Regions from separate parts of the Halomonas sp. DN3 genome, predicted to be linked through region 1. Evidence: predicted binding sites of a transcription regulator. Region 1 holds the regulator's gene; the other holds the start of a gene.
The links. The regulator PhoB, encoded in region 1, activates phosphate uptake and scavenging genes when phosphate is short. The targets are predictions, from matches to a motif close to TGTCATANNNNTGTCANA.
Positions count from the first base shown of each region.

Region 2: the regulator PhoB is predicted to act here: its motif matches at 1,924-1,941, upstream of NKF27_RS17045 (PhoX family phosphatase).

Region 1 covers NZ_CP099965.1:4,823,550-4,831,425, forward strand. Annotated here, with positions in the region: gene NKF27_RS20830 (hypothetical protein) at 1-74, opposite strand, end outside; gene NKF27_RS20835 (HU family DNA-binding protein) at 166-441, opposite strand; gene NKF27_RS20840 (FAD-dependent oxidoreductase) at 784-1,944, opposite strand; gene NKF27_RS20845 (chorismate lyase) at 2,106-2,744, shown strand; gene ubiA (4-hydroxybenzoate octaprenyltransferase) at 3,008-3,901, shown strand; gene phoB (phosphate regulon transcriptional regulator PhoB) at 4,016-4,705, shown strand; gene phoR (phosphate regulon sensor histidine kinase PhoR) at 4,766-6,094, shown strand; gene NKF27_RS20865 (YnfA family protein) at 6,176-6,511, opposite strand; gene cysZ (sulfate transporter CysZ) at 6,714-7,442, opposite strand; gene phoU (phosphate signaling complex protein PhoU) at 7,582-7,876, opposite strand, start outside.
Region 2 covers NZ_CP099965.1:3,966,345-3,974,220, forward strand. Annotated here, with positions in the region: gene NKF27_RS17045 (PhoX family phosphatase) at 1-1,781, opposite strand, end outside; gene NKF27_RS17050 (hypothetical protein) at 2,106-2,828, shown strand; gene NKF27_RS17055 (DUF1989 domain-containing protein) at 3,045-3,761, opposite strand; gene NKF27_RS17060 (FMN-dependent NADH-azoreductase) at 3,997-4,707, opposite strand; gene NKF27_RS17065 (LysR substrate-binding domain-containing protein) at 4,840-5,754, shown strand; gene NKF27_RS17070 (lysozyme-like domain containing protein) at 5,985-6,620, shown strand; gene NKF27_RS17085 (hypothetical protein) at 6,816-6,941, shown strand; gene NKF27_RS17095 (3-deoxy-7-phosphoheptulonate synthase) at 7,146-7,876, opposite strand, start outside.

The DNA of each region.
Region 1 (7,876 bases):
CGGAATCGCGCCTTGCGCTTGAAGGCCCGCTTGAGCATGACGCCCAGCAGCCAAAGCATCAGTCTCAGGGTCATGTTGCCTCACCGGTCGACGGGTAGGCGCGGCCCGCTACCGGGCCGCGATATCGATCCACCGCCTGGAGGACAGGCGGTGGTAGTCGTCACCTCAGCGGGCGACTGCGTCCTTGAGCCCCTTGCCGGGCTTGAAGGCGACTGTCTTGCTGGCGGGAATCTTCAGCGGCTGGCCCGTCTGAGGGTTCTTGCCGGTGCGGGCGGCACGCTCGCGCACGGTGAAGGTGCCGAAGCCGATCAACGACACGTCCTGGCCGGAAGACACGCTACCGGTGATTTCGTCGAGGATGACGTTCAACACCTGGCTGGCCTTGTCCTTGGATAGATCGGCACGCTCGGCAATCGCCGCGGCGAGTTCTGGCTTGCGCATACAGCCCTCCTGGTTTGGCTTGATACTCCGGTGCCGTGACACCGGCATCATTGTTATGGAAACACTGTCCGAGTGTCCACACGGGCAGTCCCCGGCCCTGCGCCGTGACAACAGGGTCGTTGTCCACGACGATGGACATCACGGTGCGCTCAGCGCTTCCTGACTGTCTTTCGACTAGCGAGAGCCACCGCCGACGGGACCTTGCCTCTTCCATCGATACGAAACCGGCGATACGACACCGGCCAGCCACACGTCGTGGCGGTCGTCCCCGATAGAATTACCCTGCCTCGGTGGCACCTTCAACGACGGCTGTATCGCGTACAACCCGCGCCGTTGACGAACCTAGCCTAGCAACGGCGGTGCCGCCCGCGCCAGTTCGACTTTCCGACGAACGCATTTTCCCGTCAACGCAAAGCCCTGCAGACGCCCTTCGTCATCCTCGGCCAGGGCGCTGATATCCTCGCCGTCGGCCTCGATTCGCCAATGCACCTTGTCGGTCATCGGCGGCAGCGCCACCACCGGCAGCAGCGGCGTCTTGACCAGCACCGGCCAGGGCCCGTAACGCACCTGGGTGGGACGACCGCACAGGGTCGCAGCCAGCGCCTTGGCCGAAGCCTGCAGCGGCTGCACGTACATGGCATTGACACCGTCCACCGAGGCCACATCACCCAGCGCATGCACACGAGGATCGGAGCTTTTCAGGTAACGATCAACGACGATAGCCCCACCATCTGTCGCGATACCGGCCTCTCGCGCCAGCCGAGAGCGCGGCTTCAGACCGGTAGCCACCAGCACCATATCCGCCTCCAGCTCATGGCCGTCGTCGAGGTGCACGCCGATGTCACCACCGGCACCTTCGAGCCTGCTCACCAGACGGCCATGGATGACGTCGATGCCGGCCTCGATGAAGGCCTGGCTCAGGGTCTGACCCAGTCGCCGGGGCAGCAATCTGGGCAACAACGAGGGTTCAGGGCCGACCAGGCAGACGCGATGACCACCGGCGTGCAGATCGTTGGCAAATTCACAGCCGACCAGTCCGAGGCCGACGATGGCCACCCGAGCCGGGCGCCCCAGCGCCTCGAGGCCCGCCGAAAAACGCCGATAGTCGTCGAGATCATTGATCGAGAACACCCGTCCGCCCAGGGCATCGGGAATCTCGAAGGGCGCCACGGGGCTGGCACCGGTGGCCATCACCAGATCCGACCAGGGCAGGCGTTCCTGGCCCAGGCTCAGGGTGCGCGACGCCAGATCGATGGCATCGACCCTGGTGTGGGGACGTACCACCGCGCCCAGTTGGTCGGCCAGTTCCAGCGCCGAGCGCGCGGCCAGCCGGTCCGCCGCCAGGCCCTTGGCGAAGCCGGTGGACAGCAGCGGTTTGGAATAGTCATCGCCTGAGTCGGCGCTGATCAGGGTGATCGGTCGGTGGGCGTCCAGCGCCCGCACCTGGCGTGCAAGGCCTATGCCCGCCATGCCGGTACCGATGATGGTCAAGGGTCCTTGCATCGCTTCCTTCGACTCTGCCGACGACCGCCGGGCGGTCGCTGTTGAAGCTGGGCCGGCCCGCACGGGGCCACACCAGCGGGTGAGTGCTGGGCCACATGGTACACTATGCGCCGACCGACCGGAGCACCGCCCTCCGCTGACGACAGCCCTGCCGAGGCCGCATGACACAGCTTCCTTCCACATTCCGCTCCCAGATCGAGCGCTCGGGGTCCGAACCGGGTAATCCCGCGCCAGCCACAGCCTCTTCGCCGAATGCCGAAGCGGCCGATATCGTCGACCCCGGCTGGGTGTCGCTGGCCTCCGGTGGCATCGCGGTGCCCGCTGGCTGGCACGCCTGGCTGGCCTCGCGGGACTCCCTGACCGAACGCCTGATCGAGGCGGCAGGCGCCGGGCACTTTCGCGTACGCCTGCTGGCGGAGGCCAAGGGCCTGCCGTGGCCTGACGAGGCTCGCGTGCTGGGCCTGGCCAGCGACGAGCAGGCCTGGCTGCGCGAGGTCGCCCTGTGCGTGAACGAGGAGCCCTGGGTGGTGGCGCGCAGCGTGGCACCGATCGTCGAGCGTCACGACGCTCCCTTCGAAGGCCTCGGCGAGACCTCTCTCGGCAGCTGGCTGTTTCGCCAGCCCGATCTCGAGCGCAGCGCCATTCAGATCAGCCACATCACGCGGCCGATCCACGGCTATACCGGGCTGTGGCAACGCCGCTCGGTATTTCGTCACAGCGGCTGGGTGCTGCTGGTGCAGGAGAGCTTTATGCCGGCCATGGGCCGGGCGTTGTCGCTGCCGGCCTCTGCCACCGGCTGACTCCCTGTTGTCGCCCGCTTCGGACACCGAGGCGCCAACCATGGCGTGGGCTGACGGTAGCCCGCCGAAGCCCTGTACGGATGATGATGGCCTGCTGGTCTTGTCGTGCCGGTCGAGCCTGGCTGGGCTCGCCTTGCTGGTCATGGCCGTCGGCTCGCGCTAGGCTGCGCCAAGGCTTCTCGGCGATGTTTCTCCGAGGAGCGTCTGTTGCCCGACTTACGCCTTATTTTCGCCTGACCTGCGCCAGAGCATGAGAGAGACCGATGGATCGTTCGCTGCTGCGTCCCCCTGGATACCTGAACCGAATTCCCGACTTTCTGGCGCTGATGCGTCTGGATCGCCCCATCGGTACCTGGCTGTTGATGTGGCCGACCCTGTGGGCGCTGTGGGTGGCCTCCGAGGGCATTCCGGCCCGTGACACCCTGCTGATCTTCGTCGCCGGCGTCTACCTGATGCGAGCGGCGGGCTGCGTGGTCAACGACTACGCCGATCGCCACTTCGATGGCCACGTCAAACGCACCAGGAACCGACCGCTGGCTACCGGCCGCATCAGTGAGCGGGAGGCCAAGGTGCTGTTCGTGTGTCTGCTGGGATCGGCCTTCGCGCTGGTCTGGCTGACCAACGGCTTTACCGTGTGGCTGTCGTTGATCGGAGCGGTGCTGGCCGCCAGCTATCCCTTCATGAAGCGCTACACCCACTTCCCCCAGGTAGTGCTGGGCGCGGCCTTCTCCTGGGCCATTCCGATGGCCTTCGGCGCGGTGCTCGGCGAAGTCCCGATGGTCGCCTGGCTGCTGTTTACCGCCAACGTGCTGTGGACGGTGGCCTACGACACCGAATACGCCATGGTCGACCGCGACGACGACCTCAAGATCGGCATCAAGTCCACCGCGGTACTGTTCGGTCGCTGGGATACCCGCATCATTGCGCTATTGCAGCTGGCTACCCTGGGGCTGCTGGCCTGGGCCGGCAGCCTGCTGGCGCTGGGCGGCTTCTTCTGGCTCGGCTGGCTGGCCATGGGCGCGACCTTTGTCCACCAGCAGCGGCTGATCAAGAGCCGTGACCGCGACCGTTGCTTCCAGGCCTTTCTCAACAACCACTGGTCGGGCCTATTGCTGTTCGCCGGACTCGGACTGAGCCTCTATCCCTCCCTCGGGTGAGGGAAATGCCCGTCTCGGTCGCTCGACAATGGATACAATGTCATCTAATTGTCACATTGACGTGGTGTCATTTGTCACCGTCGAGTGTAAGACCCTGACCAAGAGGCTCCCGGGATGACCGCCAAGACCGTACTGATCGTCGATGACGAAGCCCCGATCCGCGAAATGATCGCGGTGGCGCTGGAAATGGCCGACTACCGGGTGCTCGAGGCGGACAATGCTCAGGCCGCCCACGCCATCATCGTCGATGACCAGCCAGACCTGCTGCTGCTGGACTGGATGATGCCGGGCACCAGCGGCATCGAACTGGCCCGCCGGCTCAAGCGCGAGGAAACCACCGCAGAGCTGCCGATCATCCTGCTCACCGCCAAAGGTGAGGAGGACAACAAGATCCAGGGCCTCGAAGCCGGCGCGGACGACTACATCACCAAGCCATTCTCGCCGCGAGAACTGGTGGCCAGACTCAAGGCAGTGCTGCGCCGCGCCACTCCGCGGGGCGTCGAGGACCCGGTGGAGGTGGAAGGCCTCAAGCTCGACCCGGTCAGCCATCGCGTCAGCGTCGACGGCAAGTCACTGGACATGGGCCCCACCGAATATCGCCTGCTGCAGTTCTTCATGACCCACCAGGAGCGCGCCTACACCCGTGGCCAGTTGCTCGATCAGGTCTGGGGTGGCAACGTCTACGTGGAAGAACGTACCGTCGACGTGCATATCCGCCGCCTGCGCAAGGCCCTGGGGGAACCCCATCAGCAACTGATCCAGACCGTACGCGGTACCGGTTATCGCTTTTCGGCCAAGGTCTGAGCGAGCCATCGACGCAACGCAGCACCAGGAGGGATGAGGTGAACGGAGCCGAGAACTGACGTGGGTCGTCTGTGGAGACGAGAAGTCTGGCGCCTGGCCGTGCTGGTGGGTCTCGGCGCCTTGCTGGGCTGGCCCTTCTCGCTGTCCAGCGTAGGCATCGGCCTGGGCCTGGCGCTTGGGCTCAGCTATCACCTGCGCAACCTGCACGCGATGCACGACTGGCTGACCCACCGCCCCCAGCAGGAACCTCCCACCGCCAGTGGCCTGTGGGGCGAGCTGTTCGATCGCCTCTATCGCTACCAGAAAGGCCAGCGGATCACCCAGCGCCGCCTGCGCTCGACCCTGCAGCGTATCCAGGAATCGTCCGAGGCGATGCGCGACAGCGTGGTGATGCTCGATCGCCACGGCGACCTGGAGTGGTGGAACAGCTCTGCCGAGCGCATGCTCGGCCTGAAGCCGGCGCTGGACCGCGGCCAGCACATCACCAACCTGCTGCGCGACCCGCGCTTCGTCGGCTACTTCAATGCCCGTGACTACCGCGAACCGCTGAGCCTGCCCTCCCCCATCGACGAGAACATGATCCTGCAGTTCCAGATCACCCTGTACGGTGACGATGAACGCCTGGTCATGGCCCGCGATATCACCCGTCTGCATCGCCTGGAACAGATGCGCCGCGACTTCGTCGCCAACGTCTCCCACGAGCTGCGCACGCCGTTGACCGTGCTCACCGGCTACCTGGAGACCTACAGCGACATGGCCGGCATGCTGCCGGAGCGGCTGGGCAAGGGGGTCGCCCAGATGCAGAGCCAGACGCGCCGCATGCAGAATCTGGTCAACGACCTGCTGCTGCTGTCACGACTCGAGAACGACCAGGGCGGCAGCGATCACGTTCGCCTCGACCCCACCACCCTGCTGCAGGCGGTCAAGCGCGACGCCGAGGCGTTGTCAGGCGGCCGCCAGCAGATCGAGGTCGTCGTCGAAGAATCGCGCAGTCTCACCGGCAGCGAGAAGGAGATGCACAGCGCGGTCTCCAACCTGGCCTTCAATGCGGTGCGCTACGCCGGTGACGGCGCCCATATCACGCTACGCTGGCGTGCCTACGGCGAAGGCGCCTGCCTCGAGGTGGAAGACGACGGCGAAGGCATCGATCCGAGGCACCTGCCACGCCTTACCGAACGCTTCTACCGGGTCGACAAGGGCCGCAGCACCGCCACCGGTGGTACCGGCCTGGGGCTTGCCATCGTCAAGCATGTGCTGCTGCGCCACGAGGCACGCCTGGATATCGACTCCCGACTCGGCGAGGGCGCAACCTTCCGCTGCATCTTTCCCTCGAGCCGGCTGGCAGCGGCCGACCCAGTGGCGCTCGGCCGCGCCGGCGCTGTGCACTAGGGCTTGTCTGAAAAGTGCCTGCGCTCGTCGACTTTTCGGACAGCGCCTAGGCCCCGCCAGAACGAACAGGGCGTGCTCCCATCAGCTCCTGGGCCCCAGCAGGATGACCGCGGCACCCACCAGACACAGCACTCCCCCGATCAGGTCCCAGCGATCCGGCAGGCGCTGCTCGACCCACCACAGCCAGCCCAGCGACGCCACGATGTAGACGCCCCCGTAGGCGGCAAAGGCACGCCCGGCGTAGTCGGCATCGGTCTGACTGAGCAGCCAGGCGAAGGCCACCAGACTCGCCACCGCGGGCAGCAGCCACCATGCCGAGGCGTCATCTCGCCACCAGCGCCACACCGCAAAGCAACCGGCGATCTCGGCCAGCGCCGCCGCGATATAGAGCAAAAGACTTGGCAACAGCGCCGTCATGGCCACTCCCTGCTATCCCCTTTTGACGCCGTACGTTCATCGACAGCGCCGACAGTGCTTCTCAACGCCTTACAACCAACAACAGCGCCGATAGCAGTGCTCAAACTGCTGCTCAACGCCTTACAACCAACAACAGCGCCAATAGCGGTGCTCAAACTGCTGCTCAACGCCTTACAACCAACAACAGCGCCGACAGTGCCTCTCAACGCCGAACCACCGGCAACTGCCGATAGTGCTGATCCCACATCAGCACCGCACCGGCCACGGCTCCGGGGATCAGAAACAGGTTGGCCAGCGGGATCCAGGTGATCAAGGTCACCAGGCCACCGAAGCTGAGACTCGGCCACCAGCGCGCCGACAGGCGCTTGCGCATATCGGCGAAGCTGACCTTGTTGTTGTCCATCGGGTAGTCGAGGTAGGTGATCGCCATGACCCAGGCGCTGAAGGCCGCCCATAACAGCGGCGCGATCAGGTTGACCACCGGAATCCAGCTCAGGATAAACAGCCCGATCATGCGCGGCAGGATATAGGCCAGCTTCAACAGCTCCCTGCCCAGGGCGTCGAGACCGGTCTTGAGCCAGCCACGATCATCGATGGGCTCGCGGCCGGTCAGCTCGACCTCGGCCCGGGCCGCCAGGAAGCCGTAGAAGGGGGCGGCGATCAGGTGGGTGACCAGGGTAAAGCTGAAGAACACGATCAGCACGAGGCTGACCACGAACAACGGCCAGATCAGCCAGTCGAGCCATTCCAGCCAGCTCGGCACCATGGCCATCCAGCTATCGAGCCAGCCACCGAACTCACCGAGCACGTAGCTGAGCATGCCGGCGTAGACCAGCAGGTTGACCAGAATGGGAAGAAACACATAACGACGCAGGCCCTGGCTATAGACCAGGCGGGTTCCGCGGCGGACCGCCTCGAGGGCATTCAGCATGACATCGATCCTTGGCAGTGGCTGAAGATGACAGTGCCCCAACGACATCGGGCCATCGTCTCGACGATGGCCCGATGCTCAGAGTGCAGGCAACGACCCTGACGGGGCCGGCCTATTGACGCCGCTCAGGGCGTCGAGGTCAAGACGTGCTGCTGTCGTCGAGCAGTTCCTGGTTGAGGTCGTCAGGGTCGATGTGACGGATATCCAGGCCCTTGACCAGATAGATGACGTACTCGGCCAGGTTGTTGGCGTGATCGCCGACACGCTCCAGCGCGCGCAGGATCCACATGATGCCCAGTACCGGAGAGATCGAACGCGCATCCTCCATCATGAAGGTCATCAGCGAGCGCATGGCGCTCTGATACTCGCTGTCGACCCGCTCGTCTTCCTGCACCACCTGCATCGCCAGTTCGGTGTCGAAACGCGCGAAGGAG
Region 2 (7,876 bases), 860 kb from region 1:
TCGCCGCGCTCATCGAAGTAGAGCCCATCGGGACTGGCGAATTCGTTGTCTGCGGTCAGCCCGGACAGGTTGTTCTGGTCACTGGCCGCGGCACCGAACACGAATACCTCCCAGTCGAAGGCGGTGGCATCGCTGCCCTCGCGCCAGCGGATGATCTGACCGGCCTCGTTGTTCGCCCGCGGGTTGGCCGCATTGACCGGTGCCGTGGCGTAGCCGTTGCCCAGCGCGGTGATGTTGTCGCCGTCGCCGGTCAGGGTCGCCTCGGTGCCGTCTTCGGTACGCTTCGAGTTGTTGGTCAGGGTCATGTAGACCTCGCCGGTGGACGGGTCCACCGCGCCCCACTCAGGGCGATCCATTGGCGTGGCACCCATCAGGTCGGCGGCGTCACAGGTGTGGATGATCACCCCAGCCAGGTCATCGGCGTCGAGTTCGAGCGCCTCGGCCAGGGTACGGCCATCCTGGGTGGTGGCGTCCGGCGTCAGCGGCAGCCACTCGCCGCTGCCATCGGCGTTGAAGCGAGCGACGTAAAGGGTGCCGCTGTCCATGTACTTGTCACCGATCGCCAGGCGATCGGCCTCGGCGCCAGGAGCGATGGCATCCGCCGGGTCCCAGGCCGCCTCGGAGACAAACTTGTAGATGTACTCGTTGCGCGAGTCGTGACCGGAGTAGAACACCACCGGCTCGCCTGCTACCAGCTTGCCCGGCCAGCAGCCCTCGTGGCGGAAGCGGCCCAGCGCCGTGCGCTTGATCGCCTGCCTGCCGGTATAGGGGTCGATCTCGACGATATAGCCGAACTGACGCGGCTCGTTGCGGTAGTCACCGCTGGCGTCGTCGGCGACGGGGTCGCCGATCAGACGGGTAAATTCGTCGTCGCGTTCGCTGTCATCGCCCGCGGCGGTCTCCCAGCCGTAGCGCCCGCGCCCGCTGGCGATGCCAAGTCGGTCATCGTCCAGGGTACGGCCCTCGTTCTTGACGAAGTAGGCCGGCCAGTTCTCCTCGCAGGTGAGGTAGGTACCCCAGGGCGTGTAACCGTGGGCACAGTTGTTGTTGGTGCCGCGAGCCTGGGTGCCGCCCGGGGAATACCGGGTCTTGACGTAGTCGCTGCCCGCCACCGGCCCTGACAGGTGCATCGGGGTGGCGCTGGTGTAGCGACGGTTATGGGCGGAGCCCTTGACGTGGCTCCAGCGACCATCGGCGTCCTTCTTCACCTCGACCACGGTCACCCCGTGGGCGTTGATCTCGGTGCGCACCTCATCCGCCGGACGCTTGCCTTCGGTCATGTTGGTGGGGCCGCCCTGGGGCGCCCACAGCGCGTTCTCGTCGATGTATTCGTTGTTCATCACCAGCAGGAAGCGCTCGGAAGCCGTGCTCTCATCCAGCGCGAAAGGATGCATGCCGTCGTGATGCATGCCGACGCTGGCCGCCTGGGCCTGGGCCTGGGGCGTCATCGTCAGATCCTCGCTCCATTCGGGCGCGCTGTCGTCAAGCGGCGTACCCCAGGGCACCAGCACCTGGGCGGTATAGCCCGGCGGCACCACCACGGCGTCGCTGCGCGAACCGGCAATCGACTCGAAGGCCAGCGCCAGCGGCGTCTTGGCCATCCCTGACGACGGCTCGTTGGCGAAGGCCGAGAGACCAAAGCTTCCCAGCATGGTCATGGCCGCCATGCCCATGCCACCCTTCATCACCGCTCGCCGGGAAAGACGACGGTCGAGCACCGAGGAGAAGGGTTCATTACGGCTGGGGTTCAACAGACGATGATCTTCAATTTCCTTGCTCATTGCGCAGTCCTCTTCTTGCAGCCCTCTGTTCGCCGTCAAGGCGTGGGCTGTCGGTGCCAGTCACTGTTGCCGGCCTCGGGTATCGGAGGGGAAAGTCGATCACAGGGGCGACGGCGGTCCGCCGACAACACTAGGTAGTCCAGATGACACTCGTATGACGATAGACGAGGTTGACGCAGAGCACAGGAAGTAGCGCTATTGTAAAAAGAGTAACAGTTGGTGAAAGAAAATGGCTTCGCTCGTCGACACAGTGCACCAACAATCGCTATCGACAGGACCAGAACCATGTGGAATCTGGGACACCGACATCAGCGCATACTTCTTATGCCCCAACGCGCCCCTTCAGCCGACGAAGATCCCGAGCCTCGTTGGTACTGGGTCCACTGTGTCGATCAACAGAGCCTCGACCGGGGCAGCGCCGCCAATGTCCAATCGCTTTCATGCCTCGACCAGGCACTTCCCTGTTGTCTCGTCATACCGCCTCAATCGGTCACCCTGGTAACGCTGGACGGCGCCCTGGCCGAGGAGGTCGACAGCAGGGAGTCACTGGATGAACTGGTTGAGCGGGAGCTTTGCGTAATACCGCACACTCTCGCGCTCCATGTGCTCTATCGTGATGACAGCGCCCTGGATGTCATGGTGGTGCAGCGTACCCTGCTGGCCCAGTGCAGCCGACGCCTGGGACGCCATCACCTCTCGCCCCGCTGGTGGGCCAGCGCCTTCCAGGGTCTGCCGCCGCCCGAACCCGACACCCTGGGCGTGCTGCCCTGGGGCGACGACTGGATGCTGAAGTGGCGCCACCCCGAGGCCCCGGAACGGGAACGCTGGCTGTGCTGGCCCAAGAGCCAGGACATGGAGGACCTGAGCGACCTTCTTCCGGAGCGTCTGCGCGAGTCGCCCTGGAATTGCCCACTGGCCCCCCAGGCCGTCACCGGCCTCGACTGCCTGGACTTCTGTGCCCGCCACTTGCCCGTAGACCTGCCGCTGGTGCCCTCGGACATTGAAGGCGAGGGTCAGCCAAGGGAGAGGGAACCCGAGCCCGCGTAGAGGCAGCGTGATCGCTATCGCTAAACTTCGCTGCCACTGGCCCAAAAAACGTGTAGAGGCGTTTGAAGCGACGAGAGGGAATGCTGAAGTCATATCGTGAGCGATGACGAGCCGGATGCCGCCGGAGCGCAAAGGCTGGAGTTTACCTTCGACGGAATGAGAACCTTTAGCGCCGGCGGCGGAGTTGCAGTGCATCGCCATCTATCCCGTGTTTCTTCAATCTCCGAGCATGACTCCTATACTTTCCGTTTGGCTACCAACTCCGTTGACCGCCGTAATATCCTGGGGACAGCATGACATGACTACGCAACAGGTCATCATTGCCTTGAACACGATCCTGTCGTCTCTTTTGGCCACGGGTGGCACAAATGTCAGTGAGCCATCACCATCAAGTGGAACATTCATCCACACATTGAATGGTGATGGAACATGCGAAACCTCCTTGCCGATGGCAAGCAATGCCATTCGAAGATTATCAACACAGTTGTCATGGTATTCGCTTACGCCAAGCTGTCTATAGCGATTGATATCGCAGGCGGCAATCAATGTGTCATGCACCCCAGGCGAAGTATCTTCCACTAGTTCCAGCATCTCGTTTCTTCTATTGGAAACCATACTGTCACCGACAACCGGCACCAAGCGCCCAAGATGGGTTCGAGTATGTTCCATGGATAGAAATTCGTCTGGATCACTCGTATTGAAAGCCCACATATCGCAGACCTGCAATCCACTTACGTTAATCAGCGTAAGCATCTGCCCTTTTTCCAGTACAACGGCAGCGCCACACCTCGCGGGAATGAAATAGACCTTTCCTGGCTGCAGAACACCATTGCGCGCAAGCGGTTGGCTCACTGACAACTGTTTTTCTTCCAGCGCACCGAAAGAAGCCGCCAGATCAGGCTCCCTATCTCTACTTATATAACCACCCATCATCCACCTCGCTCACTGATTTTTCCGACTTATCATGAAGAATACATTGTTGGAAATCAGACACTCCCTCTCACCACATCGGCCCTCTGACGGCGAGACGCGCAAATCTCTCATCCCGCGAGACTATTCTTATTTCAAGTTCTGCAATACAGACGTTTGCTGGACAGGGAATCACATCTGTTGCCGAGCATCTGGTACCCAGCAGGGGACGATCGTAGAAGCGGTCACGGAGGTGCGCTCACCCCGAGACTGGATCGGAAACAACGCGAGGAACGTCCAGACTGGCCGCCAGCCTGTCGACCAACGCCTCAACGCGTTGCTCCGCCTGAATCAGAGACTGCTGCAGCCGCTCGTCGGCAAACTCGTCATACTCCACGGCGATGCTGTGCAACTCCTCTATGCCGAGATAGGCGAAAACGGTACGCAAGTGTGGTTCGACGTGGTTGATGTGCTCCATTCGCTCACCAGGCTCGTAGCCATAGTCACCCCGTGCACCAAGCACCACCAAGCGCTTGCCCATGGCGCTCAGCATCGGCCAGTAGGGCAAGCCTGGGCGGGAGCGATCAAAGCCGAAAGTCCGCCCGACTCGCACGATATTGTCGATATAAGCCTTGAATCCGGCCGGAACGCCGAAGTTGTACATCGGGACGCCAGCGATGATCAGATCCGCCTCGAGCAGTTCGTCGACCAGGGAATCACTCTCCGCGAGAACCTCGTGCATCCAACTATCCCGCGCTTCCGGCTTGGTGAAGGCGGCATGAATCCAATCACCGCTGACAGGACGAGGCGGCTGCTGGCCGACATCGCGATAGACGACCCTGTCGTCAGGACGTACCCGTTGCCACTGTGTGACGAAGTGGGCGCTGAGGCGTCTCGAATGCGATCCGTGGGGTTGACTACCGGAAAGTCCGGAGCGTGCGCTGGCATCAAGGTGCAACAGTGTGGCCATGAAGATTCTCCTTTGGGATTAGTACCGCTCATGCTTGGTGGAGCACGAACGACAGAATCTTCCAATCGATTCGGGCCGACAAACGATCTATTCTTTGCAGATGCACAAAAATTTTTTATCCATAGGGATGTGATGCAACGACGCCGACTACCACTATCGCAGTTGCGTGCTTTTGAGGCGGCAGCACGTCACCGTAGTTTCAAGGGGGCGGCTGAAGAGCTGGCGGTAACGCCCGCCGCGATCAGCCACCAGGTACGTGAACTGGAAAGCTGGCTCGGCGTAGCGCTATTCGAGCGTCGCACCCGCCAGGTGATCCCGACCGACGCGGCAACGGAGCTTTCTCCCGTGCTACGCCAGGGCTTTGACGCCTTCGCCGAGGCATTGGAAAGTCTGCTCAAGCGAACGACACCCGCCAGCGTCACCCTCTCCTGCACTCCGGCCTTCGCCAGCCAGTGGCTGCTTCCTCGACTGACCGACTTTCATTCGACGAATCCCGATATCGCCTTGAATATCCATGCCAGCGAGAGCGTGCTTGATCTAACGCATGGAACCCGCCTGGCGATTCGTTACGGTATGGGCCCCTATCCGGACCATGAGGTGGTGACCCTGGCGACCGATCGCATTGCCCTGGTCGCCAGCCCGCAACTCCAGCTGGCTGGCGTCGACGACCTCAGGGGTGTTCGTCATATCGATTTCGACTGGTACTGTCCGAACCTTGGCCTGCCCGGCTGGGCTCAGTGGTGTCAGGCGTTGGGGTCTACCCCTGCCGTGCTGGGGCCTCGACTCGCCTTCTCCGAAGAAAGTCACGCGATCCAGGCCGCTATCTCCGGTCAGGGCGTGGCCCTGCTGGGCTTGACCCTGGTGCAGGATGAGATCGCTCGTGGTGTGCTGGAGGTGCCATTCGGCCCGTTTCTACCGGGACTGCACTACCACCTGATCAGGAGCCAAACAATGTCCGACAATGCCATCCTCGACAAGGTGGTGGTTTGGCTTCAACAGGCGTTTTCAGCGGCAACCGCTACCATAGGCGAACAACAGGCACCTTGATGCAACCCGTTTGCCTTCCCGCAAGAAATGACCGTCCTGGCCTTGAGCGTGGCGCTGGATGATCGAACTCAGACGTCATCGGACATCGAAGGCGTTCGCCCCATCGCCCCCTCTCCGATGACCCGAAGCAGCCGGTGGGACATGTGAGGATGACCCGACACTGCACGGGAGGGCATACTGGGGGCGATATCACTGAACGGGAAAATGTTGTGAAACGGGCCATGCCAGGGATGCGGTCTGCTCTACTCACTACGGTGCTTGCCGCGGCGCTTGTTACTCTCAGCGGCTGCGCCGCCTTCGCCCCGGCGCCGCCGAGCCATCAGGACAATCTGTGCGAGATCTTTCGCCAGCAGCCTGACTGGTACGACGCCACCCAGGCCTCTTATGAAAAGTGGGGCACGCCCCCCTGGACCCAGATGGCCTTCATCAAGCGCGAGTCGTCGTTTCGCAGCCACGTCAGGCCGCCACGTACCAAGTTGCTGGGCTTCATTCCGTGGACGCGCCCGTCCTCGGCCTACGGCTATGCCCAGGCCCAGGATCCGGTATGGGGCGAATACGACGATGACGCCGGCGGGCTGTTCGCCAGTCGCACCGACATGGACGACGCCACCGACTTCATCGGCTGGTACAACGCCCGCACGCGGCGCATGACGGGGGTGTCACTGTCCAACCCCGAGCACCTGTACCTGGCCTACCACGAAGGCCAGGGCGGCTATCAGCGCGGCAGCTACCGCGCCAAGCCGGCGGTGCAACGCGCGGCGCGGGAGGTGGCCAGCACCGCTTCCCGCTACCGCAGCCAACTGGCAGCCTGCGAGGCGGAATTCCGCTGCGACAGCTTCTATCAGGTATGGCCCTTCTGCCGCTGAGTCAGGTGGCCACCCACCATGCTTCCCGCTACAGCAGCCAACTGGCGGCCTGCGAGGCGGAATTCCGTTGCGACAGCTTCTATCAGGTATGGCCCTTCTGCCGCTGAGTCAGGTGGCCACCCACTCTGCTTCCCGCTACCGCGGCCAACTGGCGGCCTGCGAGGCGGAATTCCGCTGCGACAGCTTCTATCAGGTATGGCCCTTCTGCCGCTGAGTCAGGTGGCCACCCACTATGCTTCCCGCTACCGCAGCCAACTGGCAGCCTGCGAGGCGGAATTCCGCTGCGACAGCTTCTATCAGGTATGGCCCTTCTGCCGCTGAGTCAGGTGGCCACCCACCATGCTTCCCGCTACAGCAGCCAACTGGCGGCCTGCGAGGCGGAATTCCGCTGTGACAGCTTCTATCAGGTATGGCCCTTCTGCCGCTGAGTCACGTCCCCCACCCGCGGCGCGAGCCAGTTACGCCGGACAAAAACGACCAGAGGCCCGAAAGGGCCTCTGGTCTGGTTCGTTCGCATCGTCGGGCTCAACCCTGCTGGGCAAGACGCTCGGCAGCCAGGCTCAACAGGTGTTCGGTGGTCTCCCAGCCGATGCAGGCGTCGGTGACCGAGACACCGTAGCGCAGCTTGCCGGGCTCCAGGGGTTGTTTGCCCTCGTTCAGATGGCTTTCGAGCATCACCCCGATCAGCGAGGTGTCACCGGCCAGGCGCTGGGCCAGCACCTCGAGCAGGACTTCGCTCTGACGGCGATGGTCCTTGCGTGCGTTGGCGTGGCTGCAGTCCACCATCAGCCGCGGCGGCAGGCCGGTGCCGATCAGCGCCTTCCTGGCGGCGGCGACCGCATCGACCCCGTAGTTGGGCTCACCGTGGCCGCCCCGCAGCACCACATGGGTGTAGGGGTTGCCGGCGGTCTCGCGCATGACCGGCTGCCCCTGCTCGCCCACCGCGAAGTGCTGGTGGGGGTGGGCGGCCGAGCGCATGGCGTCCAGTGCCACCTGGACGTCGCCGCTGGTGGCGTTCTTGAAGCCGACCACCGCGCCGATGCCACTGGCCATCTCGCGATGCAGCTGGGATTCGGTGGTGCGTGCACCGATCGCGACCCAGGCCAGCAGGTCCTCCAGGTAGGGCGCGATCATCGGCTGCAGGATCTCGGTGGCCACCGGCAGGCCCAGCTCGACGATCTCGCGCATCAGCTGGCGTGACAGCTCGAGCCCACGCGCCATGTCGCCCTTGCCATCCAGGTCCGGGTCATAGGCCA